3 regions of the Thermotoga maritima MSB8 genome follow, and region 2 is predicted to be linked to each of the others. Evidence: predicted binding sites of a transcription regulator. Region 2 holds the regulator's gene; each other region holds the start of a gene.
What was found. Region 2 encodes HrcA, which represses chaperone genes, less so after heat shock. Its sites were predicted from a motif close to ATTAGCACTCNNANNNTNNGAGTGCTAAT; they were not measured.
Positions count from the first base shown of each region.

Region 1 (4,270 bases), 340 kb from region 2:
CGTAAAGGGAGACATCACAAGAGAAGAAGTGGACGCCATAGTGAACGCGGCGAACGAATATCTGAAACACGGAGGAGGAGTAGCGGGAGCGATCGTGAGAGCAGGTGGAAGCGTTATCCAGGAAGAAAGCGACAGGATCGTTCAAGAACGAGGAAGAGTCCCGACAGGTGAAGCGGTGGTAACCAGCGCTGGAAAGCTGAAGGCAAAATACGTGATCCACACCGTGGGGCCCGTTTGGAGAGGAGGCAGTCATGGAGAGGACGAACTTCTCTACAAAGCAGTTTACAACGCTCTTCTTCGAGCTCACGAACTGAAATTGAAGAGCATCTCAATGCCTGCTATCAGTACAGGAATATTCGGATTTCCGAAAGAAAGAGCGGTGGGAATCTTTTCAAAAGCAATAAGAGATTTCATCGATCAACATCCTGATACCACTCTGGAAGAGATCCGCATATGCAACATAGATGAGGAAACAACGAAGATTTTCGAAGAAAAGTTCAGCGTTTGATGAAACCAAAAGAAGGGGCAAACGCCCCTTCTTTTTTAAGACCTCTGAGGAAGTATTGAATCAACTCAAACGAGTTCTTGGACCTCTTCCGCAACAGATTTCCATACCTGAAAGGAACTATTGATATTTTCATCATACCACAAAAACTAAAAAAGTAAAGGGGGCCAAGGGCCCCCTTTATTTCCATCAGAATTCTTCAGGCATGCTCGGTGTTTCTTTCTTCTCCTCGGGTTTTTCAACGATGAGCACTTCCGTTGTCAGGAGCATTCCAGCGATGGATGCAGCATTCTGCAGGGCGCTCCTTGTAACCTTTGCTGGGTCAATGATTCCTCTTTCAAACATGTTGCAGTATTCTCCTCTGAGTGCGTCGAATCCATAGGCTGGATCGTCATTCGAAAGTATCTTCTCAATGATCACCGCTCCGTCGTATCCCGCGTTTTCAGCAATCTGCTTAATAGGGGCTGAGAGTGCCTTGTAAACGATCTGGGCTCCTATTTTCTCGTCGCCTTCGAGCTCTTCTATGACCTTTTCAACGGCTTTTCTTGCTCTCAGGAGTGTTACTCCTCCACCTGGAACGATTCCTTCTTCGACAGCTGCTCTCGTGGCGCTCAGTGCGTCTTCAATTCTGTGTTTCTTTTCCTTGAGCTCTGTTTCGGTGGCCGCTCCAACCTTTATGACGGCTACTCCTCCTGCGAGTTTTGCCATCCTTTCCTGGAGAGTTTCTTTTTCGTACTCGGATGTGGTTTCCTCTATCTGGGCTTTGATCTGAGCGATTCTCTTCTTGATAGCCTCCGGATCACCTTTTCCTCCAATTATGATGGTTTCATCTTTCTTGACCCTCACAAGATCGGCTCTTCCGAGATCTTCGAGGGTGAGATCCTCGAGATTGATTCCGAGCTCTTCACTTGCCACCTGACCTCCGGTGAGTATCGCTATGTCCTGAAGCATGGCTTTTCTTCTTTCACCGAATCCAGGAGCCTTTACAGCACAGGACTGGAGAGTACCCTTGAGCTTGTTGAGAACAAGTGTTGTCAGAACTTCTCCTTCAACGTCTTCCGCTATGACGAGAAGTGGTTTTCCGGTCTGAGCGACTTTTTCAAGGATCGGAATGAGAGGCTTCACAGCGCTGAGCTTCCTGTCAGTGATGAGTATGAAGGGTTCCTTCAGAACGACTTCCATCTTCTCGGCATCCGTGACGAAGTACGGTGAAATGTAACCCCTGTCAAACTGCATACCTTCGGTGAATTCAACGTATGTTTCGAGTGTTTTGGAATCTTCCACAGTGATGACTCCGTCTTCTCCTACCTTGTCCATAGCTTCTGCGATGAGTTCTCCTATTTCAGCGCTGTTCGCAGATATGGCGGCAACATGGGCGATGTCTTCCCTACCGGAAAGTTTCTTGGAAACCTTCTTGATCTCTTCAACGGCCTTCTCAACGGCTTTGTCTATACCTCTCTTGAGGAGAATTGGATTGGCACCCGCTGCAACATTCTTGAGACCTTCTTTGATCATAGCCTGTGCGAGAACCGTAGCCGTTGTTGTACCGTCACCGGCAACATCGTTTGTTTTGGAAGCAACCTCTTTCACGAGCTGAGCTCCAAGGTTTTCGAATTTGTCCTCGAGCTCAATCTCCTTGGCTATGGAAACACCGTCGTTGGTTATTGTTGGAGAACCCCACGATTTTTCGATAACAACGTTCCTTCCCTTTGGTCCGAGAGTCACCTTTACCGCGTTAGCGACCTTGTCCACACCTCTTTCGAGTGCTCTTCTCGCTTCTTCATTGAACTTCAGAATCTTCGGCATATCTCACACCTCCTTCACTCTTCGATTTTCGCGAGTATGTCATTCACATCGATGATGATGTAATCCTCATCATCAATCTTTATTTCTGTACCCGCATATTTGGAGTAAATAACCTTGTCTCCAACTTTGATGTCGAATTTTTCGTCGTCATCGATCTTTCCCACGGCTACGACCTCTGCCTTCATCGGTTTTTCTTTTGCGGAATCTGGAAGAACGATTCCTCCCTCTGTCTTCTTTTCCTCTTTGATGGGCTTGATGAGGAGTCTTTCACCGAGAGGTATCACTTTCATCATCCATCCCTCCTTCGTAGATGTTTAGCACTCTCATCATTCGACTGCTAATATAAATATACTACTTTTTACGAGCCTCTTCAAGGGATATTGATTAAGAAAAACAAACACAAATCCAACATTACCGTTAATAATGAATAAACAATGATTCAAAGAGATAGAAGAAAAATAAAAAGGCGCTTGAAGCGCCCTCTTTCTGGTGGAGGCGGGGGGATTCGAACCCCCGTCCGAAGATGGAGGCCCCTGGGCTTCTCCGAGCGCAGCCCGTGTTTTCGCTCTCGGGAGGGACCTCCCACGGGCAGGGTGTCCTCTCCCACAGCCTTCCTGAGTTTTCCCGATTCAGGCCGGAAGGCGAAGCTGAATCGGTAGGCTGGATCTCTCACGCCCTCTTCCGAAGCCCAGCCAACTTCGGAGAGGACGGCCGCTTATCTATTAAGCGGCAACAGCAACAGGTTCGTTGGCACTTATTCTTTGTCCCACCTTTTTTACGAGGAGGTGGGGACCTCGGCTCGCTTCCCAGGGGACTCCATCCCCGTCGAACCCGTTCGCCCCCTGGTTTATCAATCCATCCTTATTATACCACTGTTCAGACTCTTCCAAATGTCGGAAGGTTCAGGGTATGTTGTATAATCATATGAAGGTGCATACCCAATTTACGACCAGGAGGTGTACCAGGTGACCGCATACATCATACGAAGACTTCTGCTCTTGCCCCTGATTCTCTTAGGAGTCACCTTCATCGTTTTTTCCATGATCCAGTCCCTCGGGCCGGATAAATTACTCGCAGCGTACGTCAACCCGAACATGCTGGACAAGTTAACGCCCGAGCAGATGGACGCTCTAAAGGAGAAGTACGGCTTGAACGACTTTTTCGTTGTGAGATACGTCAAATGGCTCGCAAACACTCTGAGAGGTGATCTCGGGTGGTCCCTTGTTGGGAAAGAACCGGTGAAAGATGCTCTTTTGAGAAGACTTCCATACACCGTTGAACTTGCGCTTTATGCAATTTTTCCCGTCGTATTCGTTGGAATATGGCTTGGTGTGAAGGCTGCGGTTCACAGAGGAAAATTCCTCGATCATTTCATAAGAATCTTCGCCGTGGTTGGCTGGTCTTTCCCTGATTTCGTCTTTGGATTGCTCGTTCTGATGATCTTCTACAGCATACTGAACTGGCTTCCTCCTGGGAATCTGAGTATGTGGGCTGAAGAAGTGATCAAATCACCAGAATTTCATCGCTACACAAAGCTCATCACAATAGACGCACTCTTGAACGGCAGATTGGACATCTTCTGGGATGGGCTGAAACACCTTATAGGTCCCATCATAACTCTTTCGTGGCTCTGGTGGGCGTATCTTCTGAGAATCACCAGGTCGAGCATGCTGGAAGTCCTGAATAAAGAATACGTGAGAACCGCCAGGGCAAAGGGTCTTCCCGAGGATGTGGTTATAAACAAACACGCCAGAAGAAATGCTTTGATTCCTGTCACCACTGTCGCCGGTGGTATGGTCATCGGTCTCTTCTCCGGTACTGTGATCGTGGAAACGGTCTTCAACAGAACGGGTGTGGGAAGTTTCACCGCGCAGGCAGCCCTGCAGCTCGATTACGCTTCGGTGATGGCTTCTGCGTTGTTTTTCTCAACAATTCTTGTAGTTGGAAATCTCATCATAG
Region 1 covers NC_000853.1:530,568-534,837, reverse strand. Annotated here, with positions in the region: gene TM_RS02615 (AAA family ATPase) at 1-508, shown strand, start outside; gene groL (chaperonin GroEL) at 695-2,311, opposite strand; gene groES (co-chaperone GroES) at 2,326-2,601, opposite strand; RNA gene ssrA (transfer-messenger RNA) at 2,799-3,154, opposite strand; gene TM_RS02590 (ABC transporter permease) at 3,277-4,270, shown strand, end outside.
Region 1: a site for HrcA is predicted at 2,625-2,653, ahead of groES (co-chaperone GroES). Genes of this name have one in related genera too.

Region 2 (4,270 bases):
AAAGAGAAGTCACCTCACAATTTCTGTTGCCGCTTTTCTCAATCGATTCATCACCGCAAATAGAATTCCCCTTTCTTCAAATCCCTCAACAATTATATACTCTTTCCCCATTTTTTCAGCCTCGCGCAGAGCAGAAAAGATGTTTTGGGCGATACTGTAAGGGTTTTTCAAAGATCCTACAACGATTCTGTCGTCGTACAGTTCCTTTCTCTCTTCAACACAGATGACCACATGATCCGGGTACTTTTTCAATACTTCCTCCATCTTCGTCAAATCTTCTACGAGTATCAGAGGCTTTAAGGGAGCGTAGTGTCGATATTTCATTCCCGGCGCAAGTGGCCTGCCCTTAAAATTCCCTTTTCGTACAAAATCGGGCACAACGAGTTCCGGAAAGAGCTCTTTCAGTCGTTCAACTTCCACTGGCCCTGGCCTCAGAAGAACAGGCTTTTCTTTTGTGAGGTCCACAATGGTGGACTCCAGGCCGAAGGGAGTATCCCCTGCATCGATTATCAGCTTAACTTTGCCCATGAAGTCTTCTATGACGTGTTTCACGTTCGTAGCGCTGGGTCTTCCCGAAATATTTGCACTTGGAGCGGCTATAGGATGACCGAAGAGTTCTATCAACTTCAGGGCCACCGGATGTGCTGGCATCCTCACAGCCACCGTTGGAAGATCAGCAGTCACCACGGGAGGTATCTTTTCGGATTTTTTTCGAAAAATAACCGTCAACGGCCCCGGCCAGAACTTTTTCAAAAAATCCAGATGAGGTTCGTAACCCTCCGCGATTTCTTCCAGCTGTTTGAAGGAATGTATATGAACAATGAGAGGATTGTCAGCGGGTCTTTCTTTCAGCTTGAAGATTTTCTTGCAGGCCTCTTCGTTGTACGCATCCGCTCCTATTCCGTAAACGGTTTCGGTGGGGAAAATGATCACTTCTCCGTTCCGGAGAAGTTCAGCCGCTTCTTTCAGAACTTTCTCGTCGGGAAAGAGGGGATCCACCTTTAACACTCTGGTCACAGGTTTTTCCCTCCTGATGTGATACAAAATAAAGGGGCTCTTCGGAGCCCCTGTGGTGCCGAGGGCGGGACTTGAACCCGCACGGGGTTATCCCCCAGCTGATTTTGAGTCAGCCGCGTCTGCCATTCCGCCACCTCGGCCCTCCATTATATATAGTACCAGCTTTCTCTTTCTAAAGTCAAGTTCCGAGAATCCCTCTTCCTTCTTGAATTCTTTTAAAATGTGTGCTAAACTATTATTAGCACTCAAAAGAAGGGAGTGCTAAATCATGAGAAGGCTCAACAGGAAGAACAACGAAGCCTTGAAGAAACTGAACGATCGTCAGAGAAAAGTGCTTTACTGCATCGTGAGAGAGTACATAGAAAATAAAAAACCTGTGAGCTCACAGAGAGTTCTGGAAGTGAGCAATATAGAGTTCAGCAGTGCCACTATAAGAAATGATATGAAAAAATTGGAGTACCTTGGATACATATACCAGCCCCACACATCGGCTGGGAGGATTCCAACTGACAAGGGGTTGAGATTTTACTACGAAGAAATGCTGAAAATCTCAAAAGAAACATCAGAAGCGGATCTCGCAGTGGAGACTTTCAAATCGATGCCTCTCGCTGATCCGGAAAAGGTTCTCTTCCTTGCGGGAAATCTTCTAGCTCGATTGACGGAAGGTTACGTCCTCATAGAAAGACCAAACACAAGAGATTTGAAAATACTCAGAGTGATGCTCATTCCTGTTTCGGAAGACTACCTCATTTTTTCCATATTGACGGAATTCGGTGTTTCCAAAGTTACTCCTATCAAAACTCAGGAACGACTGAACTGGGAAGAAATCGAAAGACAGCTCAACTTCCTCCTCAGAGGCAGAACAGTAGGAGAAGTGTTGATGGGTAAAATAGAAAGCCTGAAAGGAAGTGGATTCCTCAGGTTGATTGAATCTCTGATAGGTGAGACTGTCGAGAGATATCTGGATGCAGGTCTTGAGAACCTTCTAAAGGACGAAACGCTCACTCTGGAGGACATCAGAAACCTTCTCGAAGAAGTGAAGGATCAGAAATTTCTCGAGAGCTTAGTTGGAGAAGGCATAACCGTCAGGATAGGAAGGGAAATCGGCAGAAAAAAGCTGGAAAAATTCGCCGTTTTTTCAGGGAAATACTTTAAAGGAGAATCTCCTATCGGGAGTGTGTACCTCTTCACGTCGAAGGTTACGAAGTACGATAGAAATCACAGGGTGTTTGAATACATTCTGAACCGTCTTTCAGAGTATTTCACTTCAACTTCCAGGAGGTGAAAAGATGAGTGAAAAGGAGAAGAAGGAACTCACACAGGAATGTGAAGAACTGAAAGAAAAATACAAAGAACTGGAAGAGTACGCAAAAAGGCTGAAAGCTGAATACGAAAACTATCGTGAGGAAGTCGCCCGTGAAAAAAGAGAATTGATAAAGAACGCGAATGAATACCTCATATCGAAACTCATTCCCGTTCTCGATGATTTCGAAAGGGCATTGAATCAGGGAGAAAAGGGAGACGCCTTCTACGAAGGTGTGAAAATGATATACAAAAAACTCCTGAACGTCTTGGAAAAAGAGGGGCTTACAAAGATCCACGTGGGAGAGAAATTCGATCCTTTTGAACACGAAGCAGTTGAAAGAGTAGAAACAGAAGACGTGGAAGAATACACTATCCTTGAGGTAGTAGAGAGTGGTTACAAATTCCACGGGAAAGTCTTGAAACCCGCAAAAGTGAAGGTTGCAGTGAAACCACGAAAGAAGGAAGAAAGGAAGGTTGAAGAACCTTCTGATAAGAAGGAGTGATGGATCATGAAAAAAGAAAAGAAGGATTACTACGAAATTCTCGGTGTTCCCAGAGACGCCACACAGGAAGAAATAAAAAGGGCTTACAAGAGACTCGTAAAAGAGTGGCATCCGGATCGTCATCCGGAAAACAGGAAGGAAGCCGAACAGCGTTTTAAGGAAATTCAGGAGGCCTACGAAGTCCTCAGCGACCCACAGAAGAGGGCTATGTACGATCGTTTCGGATACGTGGGAGAACAACCCACGTATCAGGAAACAGAATCTGGTGGCTTCTTCGACGATATATTCAGAGACTTTGAAAACATCTTCAACAGAGATATATTCGACGTTTTCTTTGGCGAAAGACCACACCAGGAAGAAAGAAGAGAATACGCCCGAAGAGGCGAAGATATAAGGTACGAAATAGAAGTAACTCTCTCCGATTTGATCAACGGAGCGGAGATACCCGTGGAATACGAAAGGTACGAAACCTGTCCGAGGTGTGGCGGAACTGGCGTAGAACCCAACGCTGGATACATGGATTGTCCAAGTTGTGGTGGAACGGGAAGGATCAGAGAAGAACGAAGATCGTTCTTTGGTTACTTCGTCAGCGAGAGAACCTGTGAGAGGTGTGGCGGCACAGGGAAGATTCCACGGGAATACTGCCACGAGTGTGGTGGAAGCGGCAGAGTTCTCAGAAAGGTCAGAAGAACGGTGAAAATCCCACCAAATGTGGAAGATGGTACTCATCTTAGAATCACTGGCGGTGGAAATGCGGGATATTACGGTGGACCTTACGGTGATCTGATAATTATCGTCCGTGTGAAACCAGATCCCAGATTCAAGAAATCCGGTTCAGATCTCGTGTATGATGTCACAATAGACTACCTTCAGGCTATCTTGGGAACAACCGTTGAAGTTCCTCTTCCAGAAGGCGGTACGACGATGTTGAAGATTCCTCCGGGAACTCAGCCGGAAACCGTCTTCAGGTTGAAGGGAAAAGGCCTTCCAAACAGGTATGGAAGGCGCGGAGATCTCATCGTGAACGTGCACGTTGAGATACCAAAGAGTCTCTCCAGAGAGGAAAGAAAAGTCCTCGAAGAACTGGCGAAAAAACGCGGAGTCACGATCGGTTAGCGTTTGGGATTGACGAGTGCTTCTCTAACAACGAGCTTCACGCTATCCGGGACCGTGACTTCGACGGTGAAAGGCCCTCTTCGGACACTCATCCATCCCAGTCCCGCCACCGCCAGTTCTTCTCCTTCTTTCAACGTAAAGGTTTCTCTCTTCCACTTAAAATTTTCAAATTTTGTTTTAGAGCATGGAGGAATTAGCAGATCTCCCAGTCTGTTTCTCATGAGCTCATCTGCTCTTTCCCTCCTCGTTTCATGGAAGGTTACTTCTTTAGAGGAGAAAAGCAGAAAGATCGGATTCTTTTCTGTTTCAAAATGAATATCGAATCGGCA
Region 2 covers NC_000853.1:874,047-878,316, reverse strand. Annotated here, with positions in the region: gene TM_RS04370 (sensor histidine kinase) at 1-2, opposite strand, end outside; gene TM_RS04365 (L-threonylcarbamoyladenylate synthase) at 10-1,017, opposite strand; tRNA gene TM_RS04360 (tRNA-Leu) at 1,071-1,157, opposite strand; gene hrcA (heat-inducible transcriptional repressor HrcA) at 1,286-2,302, shown strand; gene TM_RS04350 (nucleotide exchange factor GrpE) at 2,307-2,825, shown strand; gene dnaJ (molecular chaperone DnaJ) at 2,832-3,941, shown strand; gene yqeH (ribosome biogenesis GTPase YqeH) at 3,938-4,270, opposite strand, start outside.

Region 3 (4,270 bases), 480 kb from region 2:
GATGTTTGAAACAACACCAAGAGGGACATCTCCTTTGAGACCAGTAAGCGAAATCTTCGATAAGTCTTCGGGGGATAGAAATTTTGCCTTTTTCAAAACGATGGGAAGTGTTCCTTCTTCCGTTCTCAGTGTTCCGATTTTCTTTCCGAGAAGGTAAGTCTGGAGATCCAGAAAGACCTGCCCTGCCACCACTCCGTTCATGAGGGCTTTGTTCCGGTCTATTTTCACATGAAGGACTTCCTTTTCAAAGGAATTTCTTATCTGAATCTTTTTGACTTCCTGCAGTTTCCTTAAGCGCTCGAAGATTTCTTTCGCTTTTTCCTGTATCAGGGAAAGGTCATCTCCTCTAACTTCGATCGTCACAGGATAGCCCAGAATTTCGTATATCTGCTGTGATTGCTCAAGAACTTCTATTTTCGCTTCTGGAATGTTCAGCTGGGAGATGGCATTCTTCAGTTTCTCTCTGTTTTTCGCGAATTCCCTCCTGCTTCCTCCGAGGTTCACCATTATTCTTGCTTCGTTCTGTCCCCTTCCCATTATCTGCGAGTAAACGTTCGTTATTCCAACTTCCGCGTAGAAGGAAGAGATTTTGTACTCGTTTCTGTGTTCGTTCAGGTAATCTTCTATTTGCTTCACAGCTTCGGCGGTTTTCTCATAGGACGACTGAGAGGGAAGTTTCACATCTATCACCATGAGATTCGTCTGGAAAGACGGGAGAAAACCCAGAGGTTTCGAAAGAAGGTAAATCACGGAGATTGCAACCAGAGCAAAAGAAATCACCAGGACCAGTTTCTTTCTCTTCAAACACCATTCCAATGCCTTCCGATAATGTTTTTGCAGTGCTTCGGTGAGTTTTCCTCTTCTTGGCTTTATCCACCTTGTACCCGCTGGAACGACGACTGTAGATACGAACAGCGAAGAAGAAAGTGCGAAGACGAACGCAATGGCGAAATACTTGAACAGTCTCACCACAAAGCCTGTGAAGAACACTATGGGAAGAAAAACAGAAACGGTTGTGAGTGTGGAAGCAAGAATCGCCAGCCACACCTCTCCCGCACCTTTTCTCGCGGCGTCCGGTATTGGATCACCGAGGGAGCGATGACGGTATATGTTTTCAAATACGACTATGGAATTGTCCACCAGCATTCCCAGTGCCATGATGAGACCACCCAGCGTGAGCGTGTCGAGGTTCAAGCCGAAGGCGTAAAGAAGAACAAAGGTGATCGTGAGGGACAGCGGAATGGAAAACGAAGTGACGATGGTTGACGTGAAATCCTTCAAAAAGATCAAAACCACCACGAAAGCCGCGATGAAGCCGTAGAGAAGATTCTTGAGAAGATTGTCGATCGCTCTTTCAGTGTAATAAGCCTGGTTCATGGCCTCTATGTAATTTATTTTGGAATCTCTCAGTATCCTCTTTATTTCACGGACAGTTTTGACGGTGTTCGCACCGCTTCTTTTGTAGATAGCGATGAGAGAAGCCTTCTTTCCGTTGACCCTGACTTCTCCCTGAACGCTTTCGTTCGTTATATTAACCTCGGCTATGTTTCTCAATCTCACGGGAACGAGTATGTTCGGTACCTTACCCTGCAGAAGGGACTGGTACTTCACTCCCCTGAAACCAACGATGGTGTTTTTGAGATCTTCTATGTTCTCAAACCGGCCGTCAACGGAAACGGGGTAAATGTTTCCTTCAGAATCGCTCACATAGCCGAACGGGTAAACGAGATTTCCAGAAAGGATGGTCTCTATCAACGAAGGATCAACATCGAACCGTTTTATTTTCTCCTGATCAAGTATAACCTCGACGATTTTTTCTGGTTTTCCCATCACTTCTACACTGGCGACTTCCGGCAGTCTTTTGATTTTCGACACGACATCTTCGTAGTCATCTTCCGTTGAGAAAGCATACACGGGAAGTAAGGAAGGATCGAACTCTACGACCACAGGATTCGCACCCTCTGGCAGGTCGCGAGTGGCAAGATCTACGTACCTTGAGAGTCTTCCAACAGCTTCGGAGGTTTTCACATTCCAGTCGAACTCGACGAGGATGAAAGAAACGGAATCCATCGACATGGAGGTGAACCTTCTAACACCCGGAGTTGAGGAAATGTACCCTTCAAGAGGTTTGGTTACGAGTTCTTCGACTTCTTCCGTGCCCGCTCCCATGTACGTGGTTATAACAACAGCGTAAGGGTACTCTATCTGAGGAAGAAGATCCAGCTTGAGATGCTGAAACGAAATGAAACCAAGGAAGACAACAGCCATCAACAACATGAAGATAGCTATGGGTCTTTTTGAAGAGATTTCCGCGATCTTCACTTCGATCCCTCCCCGACAGAACAAATTATAGCTCACTTTTGATCTGAATTGTTATTATCATTCAAACATTTCATTTGCTATACGATATTGTTTCTAAAAAATTATATATTCGATTTCCCTCATATTTAGGTGCATGTATGTTTTTACAAATTCTCATACGACCCCTTGACATCCCATTCTGTGCCTCACTATAATTTTTCATGGATGAGAAAAGGTTCTAAGGAGGTGACACAATGGCAGAAAAGAAAGAATTCGTTGTGGGAATAGACCTTGGAACGACAAATTCTGTTATAGCTTGGATGAAACCGGACGGTACAGTTGAAGTGATACCGAACGCTGAAGGAAGCAGGGTCACACCATCCGTGGTTGCGTTCACAAAGAGTGGAGAGATACTCGTAGGAGAACCCGCCAAGAGACAGATGATACTCAATCCTGAACGAACGATAAAATCCATAAAGAGAAAAATGGGAACTGATTACAAAGTGAGAATAGACGATAAAGAATACACTCCTCAGGAGATCAGCGCGTTCATTCTCAAGAAGCTGAAGAACGACGCGGAAGCGTACCTCGGTGGTGAAATAAAGAAAGCCGTCATCACCTGTCCCGCTTACTTCAACGATGCCCAGAGACAGGCAACGAAAGAGGCTGGAATCATAGCAGGTCTTGAGGTCTTGAGGATCATCAACGAACCAACCGCAGCGGCCCTCGCTTACGGACTCGATAAAGCTGGAAAAGAAGAGAAAGTGCTGGTTTACGACCTCGGTGGTGGAACGTTTGATGTCTCCATACTCGAGATAGGAGAAGGTGTGATCGAGGTCATCGCGACAGCTGGTAACAACCACCTCGGTGGAGACGACTTCGATCAGAGGCTCATTGACTGGATGGCAGAGGAATTCAAGAAACAGCACGGAATAGATCTCAGAGAAGACAGACAGGCGCTTCAGAGATTGAGAGACGCTGCCGAAAAAGCCAAGATAGAGCTTTCAACGAAGATGGAAACCGATGTGAGTTTGCCGTTCATCGCTGTCTCTCCGAGCGGACAGCCTCTGCACCTTGAAATGAGAATCACCAGAAGTCTCTTCGAATCGCTCACAAGAGATCTCGTTGAAATGACAAGAGGCCCAATCGAACAGGCACTGAACGATGCAAAGCTCTCACCACAGGATATCGACGAAATCATACTCGTCGGCGGTATGACCAGAGTTCCAATGGTGCAGAGGTTCATAAAGGAGTTCTTCGGAAAAGAACCCAACAAGAGCGTCAACCCGGACGAAGCAGTTGCTATCGGAGCAGCGATTCAGGCGGCGATACTCGCAGGCACCGAAGGAGCAAAGGGAAGAGATATCGTTCTCGTCGATGTAACACCACTAACACTCGGAATAGAAGTCAAAGGCGGACTCTTCGAACCGATAATCCCAAGAAATACCAAGATACCCGTGAGGAAGAGCAAGATCTTCACAACGGTTGAAGACGGTCAGACCGAAGTAGAAATCAGAGTCTATCAGGGTGAAAGGCCGATTGCGAGGGAAAACATCTTCCTTGGAAGCTTCAAACTCGTTGGAATTCCACCGGCACCGAGGGGTGTTCCTCAGATAGAGGTCACGTTCGACATAGACAGCGACGGAATAGTCCACGTTTCCGCAAAAGATCTCGGTTCTGGAAAAGAACAGTCCATGGTAGTCACAGGAAGACACAAGCTCTCCGAAGACGAAATAAAGAGAATGATAGAAGATGCGAAAAGATACGAAGAACAGGACAAACGTCTCAAAGAAGAAATCGAACTCAAGAACAGAGCAGACGATCTCGCATACAGCGTAGAAAAGACTCTGAAAGAACACGGAGATAAGATACCAGCGGATCTCAAGTCCAGACTTGAAGACATGATCAGAGAACTCAGAGACGCGATAAACAGAAACGACATACCAAAAGTGAAGATGCTCTTCGATGA
Region 3 covers NC_000853.1:389,713-393,982, forward strand. Annotated here, with positions in the region: gene TM_RS01895 (efflux RND transporter permease subunit) at 1-2,322, opposite strand, end outside; gene dnaK (molecular chaperone DnaK) at 2,556-4,270, shown strand, end outside.
Region 3: a site for HrcA is predicted at 2,376-2,404, ahead of dnaK (molecular chaperone DnaK). Genes of this name have one in related genera too.